DNA from 2 places in the Virgibacillus carmonensis genome. Region 2 is predicted to be linked to the other one. Evidence: predicted binding sites of a transcription regulator. Region 2 holds the regulator's gene; the other holds the start of a gene.
What was found. The regulator Rex, encoded in region 2, represses fermentation and respiration genes when NADH is low (regulators of the CRP and FNR family bind a similar motif). The targets are predictions, from matches to a motif close to TTGTGAAATATTTCACAA.

Region 1 (7,577 bases), on a different contig from region 2:
TGTTAATAAGATGGAGACATCCCCAGGAGAGACTTTTTTAACTTTATTTTTAAGATCATTCATTTGCGGAGAGCTACCAACTATATCATGGAGGGAATATGTAGCTCCCTGATTATTTTTCAATTGGTTACGGTAATGTTCGAGCTCTGATAAAAGGTCTTTTATATGACTGTTCATTTTCATCCATTCCTTTGTATCTCGAAAAAGAACGGTTCCAACCGCTCCCACAACCTTTCCACCTGAACGGACTGGAATTCTATTTGCAATCATATGGTTACCACGTATATATTGAAGGTCAGCGATTTCTTCTTCACCCGATTGAGCAACTATATGCATCCTGGAGTTTTCAATAACATCTGTGACATGCATTCCGATTACTTTTGTTTTATCAACTTCTAGAAACTGACAATACGTATTATTGATATAAGTAATCAATCCTTGCTCGTCCACAACAACAAAACAATGGTAGGCATTCTCAAAGAGCGCTTCAAAAATTTCTTCTCCGTAAATACCTTTTAGTGACTGCATATGAACATCCCCCGTTTTTAAAAGCCAACTATTTCTTTCGTTTATTAATTACTATTATTTCAAATTTCGCTGATATCTACAATCCCCTGTTCAACAGAATCTCCCTATTATTGACTATAGAATGAATGACAACCAACTGCAATCATTAGCCGAAAAAACGCTATGTTTCCTGCTATAAAAAATGAACCTTCGCATATAATCTAATAGTGCAAAGGAGGGTACAAATGAATCCTAATAAAAATGCAAGTCAATCAGCACCTAAAGGAATGATTTACGTTTTTGATCCATCGCCACTTAATTGGTTATATGTGCTTTCTAATTCCATGGAAGAGTTAGTTAGAGCAGATCCGCTCGGGCGCATTATTCCGAACCTTGCTAAAGAAGCAAAATGGGTGAATGACCTTACACTTGAACTACCGTTGCAAAAAGGGGTTGTATTCCAAGATGGTGAACCTTTTACAGCACGGACTGTCCAGAACAGCTTCAACCAACTGCATCAATGGGCAGCCCCCCATCCCCCAGGCACCTGGCTGAACCTGCCCGAAGCAACACAACTAGAAACAGTGGATGACTATACGGTACGTTTTCACTTTCCGTATCCTTCTGGCTTAGCAAAGGCGAAATTACGTGCCGTGCATATGGCGAACACTTTATTTTTTAATAAACTTGGGTTTGGCTATATTACCCAAGGCAGTGGCGAGGGACATTGGTGAGTACTCGACGCACCTGGCCCGTGGGGCACGGGACCATTCAAATTAGCTGAAGGATACTCATCCATTGTCAATGAGATTGCGATAATGGAAAGAGCTCCACTTACATCTACATGGTTAAAAAAGCATGAACTTCGCACGCCGAGGGTTGTTCTTGACGCATTCCGAAATTATTGGAATACCGGACGCGTGCCACGACTTGAACGTGTTGTTTTTCGAAACGATCTTACTAAGCAAAAAGCACTTGATCTATGCCTGTCTACTGTAGGCGAAGTTGACATTGTAACAAATGTTCCGCCAAGCCAGATAGATCGGGTTAAATCATCTTCCTTTGCTGATTTAGTTAACGTAAAAGGAAACGAAGTTATTGCAGGTGTCTTTAACCGTTTTAATATAGATGTTGATTTCGAAAATAGGCAGTTACGACTGGCAATCAATCTCGCGGTAGATCGCGTGAAATTGGTTTCTGAAGGGTTTAACGGCTGCGCAGATATTGTTCCTGCCTTAACACCGCCATGGGCTTTTGACTTCCCTGAAGGACTGAAAGCCATTCCGCATGCACCTGAGGAAGCTGGAAGACTCTTTCATGAAACATTTTGGCCAAAAGGAAGACCACTCGTATTAGCAACAACAACTGACTATAAAAAAATGACCTACCTCATTGCGGATGATTTGAAGACCGCATTGAATATTGAGGTTAACGTGTTCGTCATACCTGATAATCAACGCCTGGAATGGATGAAAATTTTGGCCGAAAAGAAACTTGTTCCAAACTGGGATATCCTGATCGCATCAGCAAGTGCACTATTTTTAGAAGGGACACCCGCTTTTTTCCATCGTGAATTTTTCGGAAAAGATGGTGCTCTTCGTGCGGGTGTAATTCAACCTGAGTTTAGTCGTCTGTATACGAGAATGACCCTTCAAACGGAGCGTGAACAAATTTTAAGAGCAGCGGAAGATATTGACCGCTATGTCTATAATGAAGTACTTGCGCTATTCCTTGTTTCCCCAGAAAGTCTCTACGCGGTCAATAAGGAGGTTGACTTTAAGCCTTACCGAACCACTCTGGAATTCGCTGAAACAAGTGTTACGAGTGAGCATTGGTCACGTGACTAAAAGAACTTCGTCACCCCGACATAATAGAACAAGAAAAGCTCAGGGCGCCTTGAAAGACACGACAAGCATAAGCAGACCGGTGCAGTGTGGGTGCTTTGCTCGCACGGAAGCGAACTGCTTATGCTTGTCGTGTCTAGGCGCTGGAGCCAGATATATAACGCCAAAACTTATACTTTCCTTGCTTAGTAAAAAGGGTGATGAGAAATTCTCGTCACCCTTTTTCTATATGATCCAAGCTGAAAATGAGGTTCCTTTTTTCAAGTAAAAAAAACTCCTCTTCATTCATTGGCAAACCATTTTATTATTACCAGAAAAAGGCAGATGCTAAAGCAATCCCGGCAATAGCACCGAGAGCAACGGAGTATCCGTTACCACCATAACCACCGTATCCACCAAAGAATCCGTAACCGTAACATCCTCCATGGTTCCCTCTAGGGCGAATCCAAACATTCCCTCTATCGACTCTAGTAATATGTCCCACATGAGTCCTGCCATCCTTACAAGCTATTCGTACATTTTTTCCTTTGTACCTGCAACAAAGGTCATACATATGCGATTGAGTCATATGTCTCCTCCTTTTTCGTCAGATTTACATAAAATTATTATGTACTATTAGACTATGAAACAAATTGTAATTTGCATGGACGACTACACATGTTCTACAAAAGTTACTGAAGAGGAGGTTCCATTCTTTTGCTACTACACATTTACCATTACACATATACATAAAGAAAGCACGCAAAAAAAGGAGGTAAATAGCTTGCCACTTATCGACTCACGCCCATGGTTACGTGAATACACAAGAAAATCCAAAGACTCTAAGGATTCCTATGCTGTTCATTGTGAGGTATTATGCAGCCCGCTGAAAAGCTTATTTCCCTGGATGAATATAGAGGAAATACATTATATATTAGTAAACTATGGGCTATTTGAACCTGATGAACAAACTACTATCATTCCTTCCATTCATAAAATGTTAGCGTCTAAGATATGGGAAGTTGTGGAACTAGAATACAACTATTTAAGGAAGAAATGGAATGGGCCGGATTTTCCTATCATTATATTTCCGATAAAGCAGGCTCAACTACCGACCATAAATAGTTTCACTCGTAAAAATGGAGCAACATTCAATGAAGCATTATTTTTATTTTTGTCTCCACATGTAGGAACGGAAGAAGTAAAAGCCCTTTTAGCTCATGAGTATAATCATGCTTGCAGATTAAGCTTTTTAAACGAGAAGATAGATGACTTACCATTAAAAGATTCGCTTGTTTTGGAAGGGCTGGGGGAGTGTGCTGTTCAAGCATTGTATGGTGACAAATGGTTAGCGCCGTGGACACATCTGTACACGTATGACGATGTTTTGCCTATCTGGAAAAAAGCCTTTGTTCCCAATTTACATATGAAAGGAACCAATCAGCACCACGCCTTTTTGTATGGTGATGGAAATGAGACGCTTCCAAAGTGGATTGGGTATACCATAGGATTTCAGATTGTCGATTCATTTTGCAAACTACATGAAAACATCAACAATACTAATCTACTAACGATACCTTCCGAAGAAATGATAGCGGAATCAAAGTTTCCATCTGAATAATCCTGTTTCCCTTTTAACCTGCCCCTTCATCTCACCAACAACGGAATACGCGATAACCAAGAGGAACAGTGGATTGTTCCAGAATTGATGTGTGCTGATCCCATAAATCATATAGTTGTTCAGAAATATATTCGGATGGGTTCATGTCCGTAATTTCTGTTTGGGTTAGCTCTTTTGGTGTATCGATGGTTACAACATTAGTGAAACCAGCACGATGGATCTTCTCTTCCCACTGCTCTTCACATAACACTTCATCTATCCCATAGAGGCTGCTTACCTCTTTTTGTGCTGCTGCAGAAAGAGGTCTTTCAGCTGTCATTTCTATTATAAGCATGGATCCATTTGGTTTTAATACCCTAAATAACTCTGATAATGTCTTGTCGATATGACTAAAGGTGATAACGGATTCTGCTAGAACAAAGTCAAACGTATTTTGACTAAATGATAAGTCCTGTGCGTCCCCTTCTATGACCTCCACAAGTTCCATTCCTTTCGTAAACCTTTGTCTTGCTTTTTCAATAATAATGGGATGATTGTCTACGGCTGCAACTTTACAACCATAGGTTTGAGTTAAGAATTCTGCTGTCTGCCCTGTCCCACAGCCAATATCTAAAACATAATGGTCAGATTGGATATTCTCATTGCTTACTAGCTTTTTTGTTAACTCACTTCCACCCGGATGCGCCCCACCAATTCCAAAATAAGCTAACAAGTCTAGATAGGAATTACTCATTATATTCCTCCATACATTGAATTTTTATCTATTGCTAACGTATGTGAAGATGTGATAATGGTGAGCCGTACAAACAAGCTAATCATCGAACATTTTGTAGCAGAATTCCGACAAAATAGCGAACTTTTGATGGGAAGCCGCTTATAACTATTCGATTCCTTCTTCCATTTGTTATACTATCCACAAAAGACCATTAATACGTAACTATATGTTAACTATATTCAGTGGGAGTGTTTCCTCATGAACCGTAAAAAAATCCATCGGACAAAATGGCTTAGCCTGATACTACTTTGCATGGTTTTCTTGTTAAGTGGCTGTGGCGAATTAACTGTATTCGACCCGAAAGGTCCAGTTGCACAAAGCCAGAAAGATCTTATTGTGTATTCCCTTTACTACATGGCTGGGATTACAGTAGTTGTGTTTGTTGCATTTGCAATTATTCTGGTAAAATACCGCGACCATCCCAATCGAAAGGAAAATAGCTATAAGCCGAATTTGCATGGTAACAACATCATTGAAGCAATCTGGATCATTATTCCGATTCTGATTGTTACTGCTTTGTCCTTCCCTACTGTTACAACGCTTTTTGATTTGGAAGATCCACCAGAATCATCTAGTGAAAAAGAACCACTCGTCGTTTATGCGACATCAGCCAATTGGAAATGGTTCTTTAGTTATCCAGAGCAAGGCATTGAAACGGTCAATTATTTGCACATTCCGACCGATCGTGCCATCGAATTTAGATTATCCTCAACAGGCTCTATGGCGGCACTTTGGATTCCTGCACTCGGTGGACAAAAGTACAATATGGCCGGTATGCAAAATATACTGTACCTGCAAGCAGATGAGACCGGGGTATTTGATGGCCGAAACTCAAACTTCAATGGTGAAGGTTTTGCTAAGCACACTTTTCAGGTATATGCTGAAAATGAAAACGACTTTAATGACTGGGTACATACAAAACAAGCGAATGCACCCAAGTTGACTCAGGATAAATACAATACGATATTGGAGCCTGGGATAGTAGAAACAATGACATTTTCATCAACTCACTTGCAGTGGGTTAATCACGGAACAAAAGAAGGCATGGATTATTTCATTAAACGTTACGGTGATACGTACGAAGAGGTGTTACATTTAGAAAATGACAGCCAACATAAAAACGAAGACTAGTAAAGGAAAGTAGGTGAACGTATGAAACTCGATGAATTTTTTGTTACAGGTGAACCGCTAATATACGGTGGAATGGTTGCTATTGTGCTCGTGTCGTCAGCAATTCTTTTCATCTTGACTTATTTCAAAAAATGGAATTGGTTGTGGCGCGAATGGCTGACTACCGTTGACCATAAAAAAATTGGGATTATGTATATCCTAAGTGCGCTCGCTATGTTATTCCGTGGCGGAATGGATGCTATGATGATGCGGGTGCAGTTAGCCTTTCCAAATATGAATTTCTTAGGTGCGCAACATTATGATGAAATTTTTACAACACATGGTACGGTAATGATCATCTTTATGGCAATGCCATTTTTAATAGGCCTGATGAACATTGTAGTTCCTTTACAAATCGGTGCTCGGGACTTTGCTTTTCCATTTATTAATGCACTAAGTTTCTGGTCTTTTTTCTTCGGTGCAATGTTATTTAACATTTCATTTGTTATCGGGGGGTCACCTGATGCAGGTTGGACTAGTTATACACCACTTGCAGGCGCAGCGATGAGCCCAGGTCCTGGTCAAAACTTTTATTTACTCGGTCTGCAACTCGCTGGAATTGGTACACTGGCAACCGGAATTAATTTAATGGTTACCATCCTAAAAATGCGAGCACCAGGTATGAAACTGTTTCAAATGCCAATTTTCACTTGGTCTACGTTAGTAACTAGTTTCATTATCGTTTTTGCGTTTCCAATATTAACCGTAGCTTTGGCATTACTGACAATTGATCGTATATTCGGATCGCAATTCTTTACACTCACAGGTGAAGGTTTACCAATGATGTGGGCGAACCTGTTTTGGATGTGGGGACATCCCGAAGTATATATTGTCATTTTGCCGGCATTTGGTATCTTCTCTGAAGTTATTGCGACATTTGCTAAAAAGCGATTATTCGGCTATAAGGCAATGGTATGGTCCATTATCCTAATTGCGGGACTTAGCTTCCTGGTATGGGTACATCACTTCTTTACGATGGGAGCAGGAGCATTTGTCAACTCAGTATTCTCGATTTCAACGATGTTGATTGCAGTTCCTACTGGTGTGAAAATATTTAACTGGTTGGGAACGTTATATAAATCGCGGATTCAATTTACGACATCCATGATGTGGGCACTCGCATTCATCCCGAGCTTTGTTATCGGTGGGGTTACAGGTGTGATGCTCGGAATGGCTGCGGCGGATTTTCAGTTCCATAATTCCTACTTCTTGGTTGCACACTTCCACTATGTGTTAATCGCTGGTACGGTATTCGCCTGTTTCTCAGGATTAATTTACTGGTATCCGAAAATGTTCGGACACAAATTGAATGAACGAATTGGCAAATGGAGCTTCTGGTTCTTTGTCATGGGCTTTCACGTCTGTTTCCTCCCACAATACTTTGTTGGACTAGACGGAATGCCGCGAAGAGTATTTTACATCATGCCTGAGTGGTTCTCGCTTAATTTCATTTCGACAATTGGAGCGTTTGGAATGGGAATTGGCTTTGCCATCTTTGTCTACAACATTTATTACAGCTTCAGGTACAGTGAGCGAGAAGAAACAGGTGATGCCTGGGATGGCAGAACCCTAGAATGGGCTACACCAACACCAGTACCACACTACAATTTTGCAACGGTACCGGAAATTAATAGCTACGACCCTTTTATAGGAATGAAAGAAAAAGGTGAAACAACCTTTG
Region 2 (7,577 bases):
TTTTCTTTTTCATTTGGATATTTATCCCATAGTTCCTGAAGAACGGTATTATTTGGATTTAAGTTCGTTTGCTCCTGGTCATAGTAGCCTATTTCTACATTGGCTCCGATTTGAATGGAGCCTGTACTTGGCTGGTATTGTCCAGTTATCATTTTTAATAAGGTCGTTTTACCAATTCCATTTGGCCCGACAAGTGCGATACTGTCGCTACGATTTATAGCGAGATTCATACCTTCGAACAGAAATCTATCCTCATCACTATATCGAAACGCCAGGTTATTTATTTTTAATACGTCATTGCCACTTCTCCTGTTTGAATCAAAAGAAAATTTTGCTGAGGACTCATCACCCTTAGGCCTGTCCAACTTTTCCATTTTATCCAACTTTTTCCTTCTACTTTGTGCACGTTTTGTTGTGGAAGCTCTAACAATATTTTTTTGTACAAAGTCTTCAAGCTGTTTAATTTCAGATTGTTGTTTTTCAAATTCCTTCATTTCTTGTTCGTAATCAAGTGCACGTTTTTCCAGATACTTACTGTATGATCCATGATACTTCCTAACTTTATGATAGGAAATTTCATAGACAATGTTTACAGTCTTGTCTAAAAAGTAACGATCATGAGATACAATTGTAACGGCGCCTGGATAACTTGCTAAATAATTTTCAAGCCAACCGAGCGTTTCAATGTCTAAATGGTTAGTAGGTTCGTCAAGAATGAGTAAAGCAGGCTTTTGTAATAACAACTTACCTAATGCTAATCGTGTTTTTTGGCCACCACTTAATGTGCTTATTGATGTTTGGTAATCGTCCTCATAAAAATGAAGGCCGCTTAGTACCGATTTAATCGATGACGCGTATGAGTATCCGCCTTCTGTGATAAAAGCCTGCTGTTTTGTGTCATATTCTTGTAAGAGCTGGTTATAGTTATCATCAGACAAAGTAGATGCTTGTTCCATATTTTTTTCAAGTTTCCTGAGTTCTTGTTCTTTTTGGATTAATGCCTGAAACACATCCAGCATTTCATCCCAAATTGTTTTAGTAGATTCAAGACCAGTGTGCTGGGATAGATAACCAATTGTTAGGTCTTTTGGTTTGTGCATAACACCCTCGTCATAGGAAAATTCGCCAGCCATTATTTTGAGTAAGGTTGATTTCCCTGCACCATTTCTACCAACGATCGCAATTCGATCCTGATCTTTAATTTCAAGCTTTATATTTGATAATATTTTTTCTGCTCCAAATGACTTACTAACGTCATTCAATTGCATAATAATCATTGCGCTCACCTCAGTATTATAAGTGTATCGCATATCTCAATTACCAAGCAATATTTAAATGTGAAAATAATCACGACTTCTTATAAATTTTCTGCTAGAATGTACTATAACGTTAAAATTGGAGATGAGTACATGACTGATTTCACTCACTTTAATCAACAAGGTAGAGCGAAAATGGTGGATATTAGTGAGAAAAAAGAAACAGAACGGATTGCCTCGGCTAGAACGAGTATAGTTGTATCAGAAGAAATATATACAAAAATAGTGGATCAAGGAATTGAAAAAGGTGATGTACTTGCAGTTGCCCAGATCGCTGGAATTATGGCAGCAAAGAAGACGCCGGACTGGATTCCGATGTGTCATCCCTTACAATTAAAAGGAATAGACATTTCGTTTGACTGGAGTTTATCAGATAATAAGTACGAATTAATCATAGAATCCTATGTGAAAACAAAGGGAAGTACCGGTGTTGAAATGGAGGCACTAACTGCCGCCTCTGCAACTGCGTTAACTGTTTACGATATGTGTAAAGCATTAGATAAAGGAATGGTTATCGGCAAAACGTATTTAATCGAGAAAAAAGGCGGCAATTCAGGAGATTTCAGGCGCTGAGGAAAGGGGGAATAATAGTGGTACAACATAAAATTCCACAGGCTACTGCTAAGCGTTTACCGTTATATTACCGGTTTATCAATAATTTGCATCTCCAAGGGAAAACGCGTGTTTCGTCTAAAGAGTTAAGTGAGGCTGTAAAGGTAGATTCCGCTACAATTCGCAGGGACTTTTCCTATTTTGGTGCCTTAGGCAAAAAAGGCTATGGCTACAATGTTGACTATCTATTAGAATTTTTCAGGAAAACATTGGACCAGGATGAACTAACTGAAGTTGCACTAATTGGCGTTGGAAATCTAGGTACAGCATTCCTTCACTATAATTTTATGAAAAATAATAATACAAAAATAATGATGGCATTTGATGCAGAACCAAGTAAAGTCGGATCTGACATCGGTGGCATACCTGTTTATCATATTGATCAATTAGAGGAAAAAATGAAAGACGTACATGTTGCCATATTGACAGTTCCTTCAAGTGAGGCAGAGGGTATCACAGAGCGGTTAGTTAATACTGGTGTTTCAGGTATATTGAATTTTACGCCCGCAAGGATTACCGTGCCAGACAACATTCGCGTACACCATATTGATCTTGCTGTTGAACTGCAGGCATTGGTATACTTTTTAAAACATTACCCGCTAAATGAAGGGTCAGAAATGGATTAGCGGTTAAGCAATCTTAAAAGCTAACAAAAGAAGCAGAGGAATCAACCTCTGCTTCTTTTGTTAGCTTCTTTTTTGCTTAATCAGCTTATCTCGGTCATCAGCTTGCGGTGGTTCTTCCATCCAACCATTTTTAATCATGATATCTGTGCCATCTTTCGCATAATGGGCAACTTCCACTGCCAATCGAACGTAACATAGAGGTAAATCACTTCTCATACTCTCTGCACAAGCTATACCGTAATTACCTGTTCCCGCTGCAGAAAGGAGGACAACGTGGTACATCATTAGTTTTTCTGAAAAAACGTTTTCGATAGAATTTAAAGAACCTGCATCCCAGCTCATCGGTGCTTGTATATCACTATCGATTAATGTGTCACTAAACACTCTGATATGCTTTTTCGAAATCTCTTTCCCTCTTAACATATATCTCCTGATCGTCTTTGATTCAGCGGTTTGACCGAAAGCAGTGCAAATCATAAATCCAAGTACATTTGTCTCCAAGTTAGTAGACAGATGCGAGATTTCAATTGCCGTAAGTGGGCGTTTCTCATTAAATAATGGAAAACCGCCCATAAAATCTTTACGCTTAACAAATCTTACTTTTTTAGGTATCGAGATATGAGGTGCCCTGATTAGAATACCTTTAGCAAGCATGGTTTCTGTCGTCTGGTTGTATAAGGTGGCAGAATTACTAAGACAAGTATTGAAGATATTTCGAACGTCCTCACGTATAGACATCGAATGATATCTGCCATATTGTGGTGTTCCAAGTTTCCCCATTTTGTTCAGGTATTCCAAAAAGAAAGTATCCTTAAATAGACGTTTTGCTTTTAGGTTAACATCATGTTTTGTAAACCCCACGGGAACCGGGAAATTCTCGCTTAAAAAGATGCTTTTGATTTCATCGAGCGCATATACAGCCTGGTCATACGCAGTTTGTAAGTGGGGTTGTATATCCTCATCCTCGTTTAAATGTAGGCCATACGTTATAACACATTTTGTCATGCTGTTTGTCATATAGCACGACCATAAATTAGCCATTTCTGGTGCTGTTAAAGGTTTGTGACTGGTTTCACTCATTTCTAACGTCCTCCAAATTATATTTTTATCTGTATTATCTGGAAAATGTCCGTAATTATGCATTAGCCTTCGTTAATCACTTACAGAATATAGACCCATAAAATTTTTAGATGAATTGACAATAATTTTTAGGAAGCATACACTATAAACAAATAATCAAACAATCATTTGAATGAAGGTGAATGAAATGAATGACGAGAAAGTAATACAAACTCCTAAAGATACGTGCGATACATTTTGTTTTGACGCGGAAAAAGTAAATCGAATTCAACCAAAAATGGACCAGGTGAGTGGGATTGAATTGATTTTCAAGGCATTATCGGATGCCACACGTTTAAAAATTGCCTATGCACTAACATTAGAAAAAGAGTTATGTGTATGTGACGTAGCTAATATTATCGGATCGACTACTGCAACTGCTTCCCATCATTTACGTCTTTTACGAAATATGAGATTAGCCAAGTATCGAAAAGAAGGCAAGTTGGTTTTTTATTCATTAGCGGATGATCATGTTCATCAATTGGTATATATCGCTATGGTTCATGGGAAAGAAGATGATAATAGTGGAAACTAACAAGAATGTTTATCGGTTACAAGGTTTGTCCTGTACAAATTGTGCAGCAAAGTTTGAGAAAAACATACGTAACATACAAACAGTAGAAGACGTCCAATTAAACTTTGGAGCGTCTAAAATAACCGTTCATGGTGGGGCCTCTATTGAACAGTTAGAACAAGCTGGTTCCTTCGACGGCATTAAAGTGTATCCAGAACGACAACGTCAACTTGGGAAAAAGGTATCTTTCTGGAAAAAACGCGATAACATCATGGCAATGATAGCCCTTTTTTTCATTATTACAGGTTACATTCTTTCTATCCAACTAGGAGAAAAAAGCCCAATTACAATAGGAACATTCGGAGTAGCTATTTTAATCGGTGGATTTGATTTGTTTACAGTAGGCTTTAAAAACTTAATGAAACTACAGTTTGATATGAAAACTTTAATGACTATAGCGGTTATTGGTGCAGTTATTATTGGGGAGTGGGGGGAAGGAGCAGTAGTAGTCTTCTTGTTTGCACTGAGTGAAGCTTTAGAAAGTTACTCGATGGATAAAGCAAGGCAATCGATTCAGGCACTAATGGACATTGCACCAAATCGAGCAACCATAAAACGTAATCAAGCAGTAATAGAAATCGATGTAGAAAACGTTCGGATTGGTGATATTATGCTTATCAAACCTGGACAAAAAATTGCAATGGATGGTGAGGTTGTAAAGGGTCAGTCTTCTATCAATCAAGCAACGATCACAGGTGAGTCAATTCCTGCCTACAAAACTGCCGGAGATGAGGTATTTGCGGGGACACTGAATGAAGAGGGATCCTTAGAGGTACGTGTTACCAAACACGTGGAAGATACGACGATTGCTAAAATTATTCATTTAGTTGAAGAAGCCCAGGCAGAGCGCGCTCCATCTCAACAGTTTGTGGATAGATTTGCGAAGTATTATACCCCTGCTATTATGATAATTGCATTATTAGTGGCAGTGATCCCACCTCTATTTTGGGGGGAGGAATGGTCTGAATGGGTATATAGTGGGCTTGCGGTGCTTGTGGTTGGTTGTCCTTGCGCTTTGGTAATTTCGACACCAGTGGCAATTGTAACAGCAATAGGAAACGCAGCCCGTAAAGGGGTTTTAATAAAAGGCGGCATTCATCTGGAGGAAACGGGAAGATTAAAAGTTATTGCTTTTGATAAAACTGGCACGCTGACAGAAGGAAAGCCAGAAGTTACGGAAGTCATTAGATTATCTGAGATGAGTCATGACGAAATTTTGGGTGTCGCAAAAGCAATTGAAGCGTATTCTCAGCATCCATTGGCATCTGCAATCATACGTAAAGCAGCTAATGAACAGGTAAATGCATATGAAGCTGAGGATTTTCAGTCGATCACTGGTAAAGGTGCAAAGGCAACCGTAAATAGTACAGTTTATTTTATTGGAAATCCATCATTATTTGAAGAAATGGTTTCAATATCAACTGGTACAAAACAACAGATTAAAGAATTACAAATGCAGGGTAAAACGGTTATGCTAATTGGAACGGAACTAGAGGTAAAAGGTTTACTTGCTGTAGCAGATCAAGTTCGAGCAAGTAGTCCATCTATTATTCGAAAACTTCATAAGCTTGGTATTGAAAAAACAGTTATGCTGACTGGTGATAATGAGGCAACTGGAAAGGCTATTGGAAATCAACTAGGATTAAGTGAGACTAGAGCAGAACTTATGCCACAAGATAAATTGGAGTCAATAAAGACCCTACATGAACGGTATGGAAAGGTAGCAATGGTCGGAGACGGTGTCAATGATTCACCAGCACTTGCAACTGCAACGGTTGGTATTGCGATGGGTGGGGCTGGAACAGATACGGCATTGGAAACCGCTGATATAGCATTGATGGCGGATGATTTAGAAAAGCTTCCATACACTATTTCTTTGAGCAGAAAAACACTATCGATTATTAAGCAAAATGTCTCTTTTGCCTTAGCATTAAAGGTGCTAGCTCTTCTATTAATAATTCCCGGCTGGCTTACCTTATGGTTGGCAATATTTGCTGATATGGGGGCTACCTTAATCGTAGTACTTAATTCTCTACGTTTAATGCACGCGAAATATAGCGATGAATGACCTTTTTAAACTAATTAAAATACCCCTCACCTGAAAGTTCAGCTGAGGGGTATTATTAATGACTATGGGAAGAATCCTGTTCATGTTGGCACATCAATGAATTATCATGTGGGTGTTCATTATTTTCCATCTGAATTGTTACATGACCAATTCCTTTGTGCTCCAACTCATGTTCAATCGTTCGTAATAATTTTTGACCTTCATGAATGGATAAATCCCCATTCACTACCGCATGACAGGAAAGTGCATTTTGCCCACTGGTGATACACCATACATGTAAATCATGGATGCTTATTATTCCTGTTACAGTTTCCATTGTATGAATAATATCATCCAATTCAATATTCTTTGGAGTGCCTTCCATCAATACATGAATGGCATCCATTGTTACTCTCCATCCACTTATCAATACAAGAATAGCAACAATAACACTTGCTAGTGGATCGGCCCATCCCCAGTTGAAAAACAGGATGAGTAAAGCTGCGACAATTGCTCCAACGGAACCAAGCAGGTCACCCAGTACATGTAAAAATGCTGCACGCAGATTTAAATTATCCTTGGTATCCCCACGCATTAATATCCATGCAACACTAAGGTTCACGCATAGCCCGATAATCGCAATCACTAACATTCCAGTCGACGCTACTTCGGGTGGGTTGGCAAACCGTTGATATGCTTCATATAAAATGTAGATGGAAATGATCGTAAGTGTTACGCCATTGAATAGAGCAGCAAGTATTTCAAACCGTTTATACCCATATGTTTTACTGTGGCTTGCAACTTTTTCACCAAAAATAAAAGCTAATACACCAACACCAAGTGATACAGAATCACTCAACATATGCCCAGCATCAGAAAGTAAAGCTAGACTATTTGTAACAAAACCCCCAATCGCCTCAACGATCATGAATGCAGTTGTTATGATAAAACTTATTAATAAAGCTTTTTTGTTTGCACCATGAGTATGGTCATGCTCGTGTCCATGCCCCATTTAAATACCTCCTAACTGTGACTAGCGTGCTCTATCGTTTGTTTTAATACATTCATGACGTGTTCATCATCATGTGAGTAGAATAGGGTAGTACCGTCTCGTCGAAACTTTACTAGTCGTAAATTTTTCAAGAAACGCAATTGATGAGATACGGTTGATTGCCTAAGATGCAACTTTTCTGCAATATCATTCACAGATAATTCTCTTTGAAAAAGCAGGTGTAGAATGCGAACTCTGGTAGGGTCACCCAAAGCCTTGAATGTTTGGGAGA

Region 1: the regulator Rex is predicted to act here: its motif matches at 4,853-4,870, upstream of qoxA (cytochrome aa3 quinol oxidase subunit II).

What each region holds. Positions count from the first base shown of each region.
Region 1 is NZ_JBYQFJ010000026.1:14,960-22,536, reverse strand. Features, by position in the region: gene AC3G7N_RS16330 (sigma-54 interaction domain-containing protein) at 1-528, opposite strand, end outside; gene AC3G7N_RS16325 (ABC transporter substrate-binding protein) at 753-1,241, shown strand; gene AC3G7N_RS16320 (ABC transporter substrate-binding protein) at 1,326-2,354, shown strand; gene AC3G7N_RS16315 (hypothetical protein) at 2,659-2,919, opposite strand; gene AC3G7N_RS16310 (DUF2268 domain-containing putative Zn-dependent protease) at 3,115-3,951, shown strand; gene AC3G7N_RS16305 (class I SAM-dependent methyltransferase) at 3,983-4,684, opposite strand; gene qoxA (cytochrome aa3 quinol oxidase subunit II) at 4,925-5,857, shown strand; gene qoxB (cytochrome aa3 quinol oxidase subunit I) at 5,879-7,577, shown strand, end outside.
Region 2 is NZ_JBYQFJ010000033.1:22,978-30,554, reverse strand. Features, by position in the region: gene abc-f (ribosomal protection-like ABC-F family protein) at 1-1,277, opposite strand, end outside; gene moaC (cyclic pyranopterin monophosphate synthase MoaC) at 1,410-1,889, shown strand; gene AC3G7N_RS17735 (redox-sensing transcriptional repressor Rex) at 1,907-2,554, shown strand; gene AC3G7N_RS17730 (DUF3231 family protein) at 2,615-3,634, opposite strand; gene AC3G7N_RS17725 (ArsR/SmtB family transcription factor) at 3,822-4,208, shown strand; gene AC3G7N_RS17720 (heavy metal translocating P-type ATPase) at 4,177-6,315, shown strand; gene AC3G7N_RS17715 (cation diffusion facilitator family transporter) at 6,371-7,306, opposite strand; gene AC3G7N_RS17710 (ArsR/SmtB family transcription factor) at 7,318-7,577, opposite strand, start outside.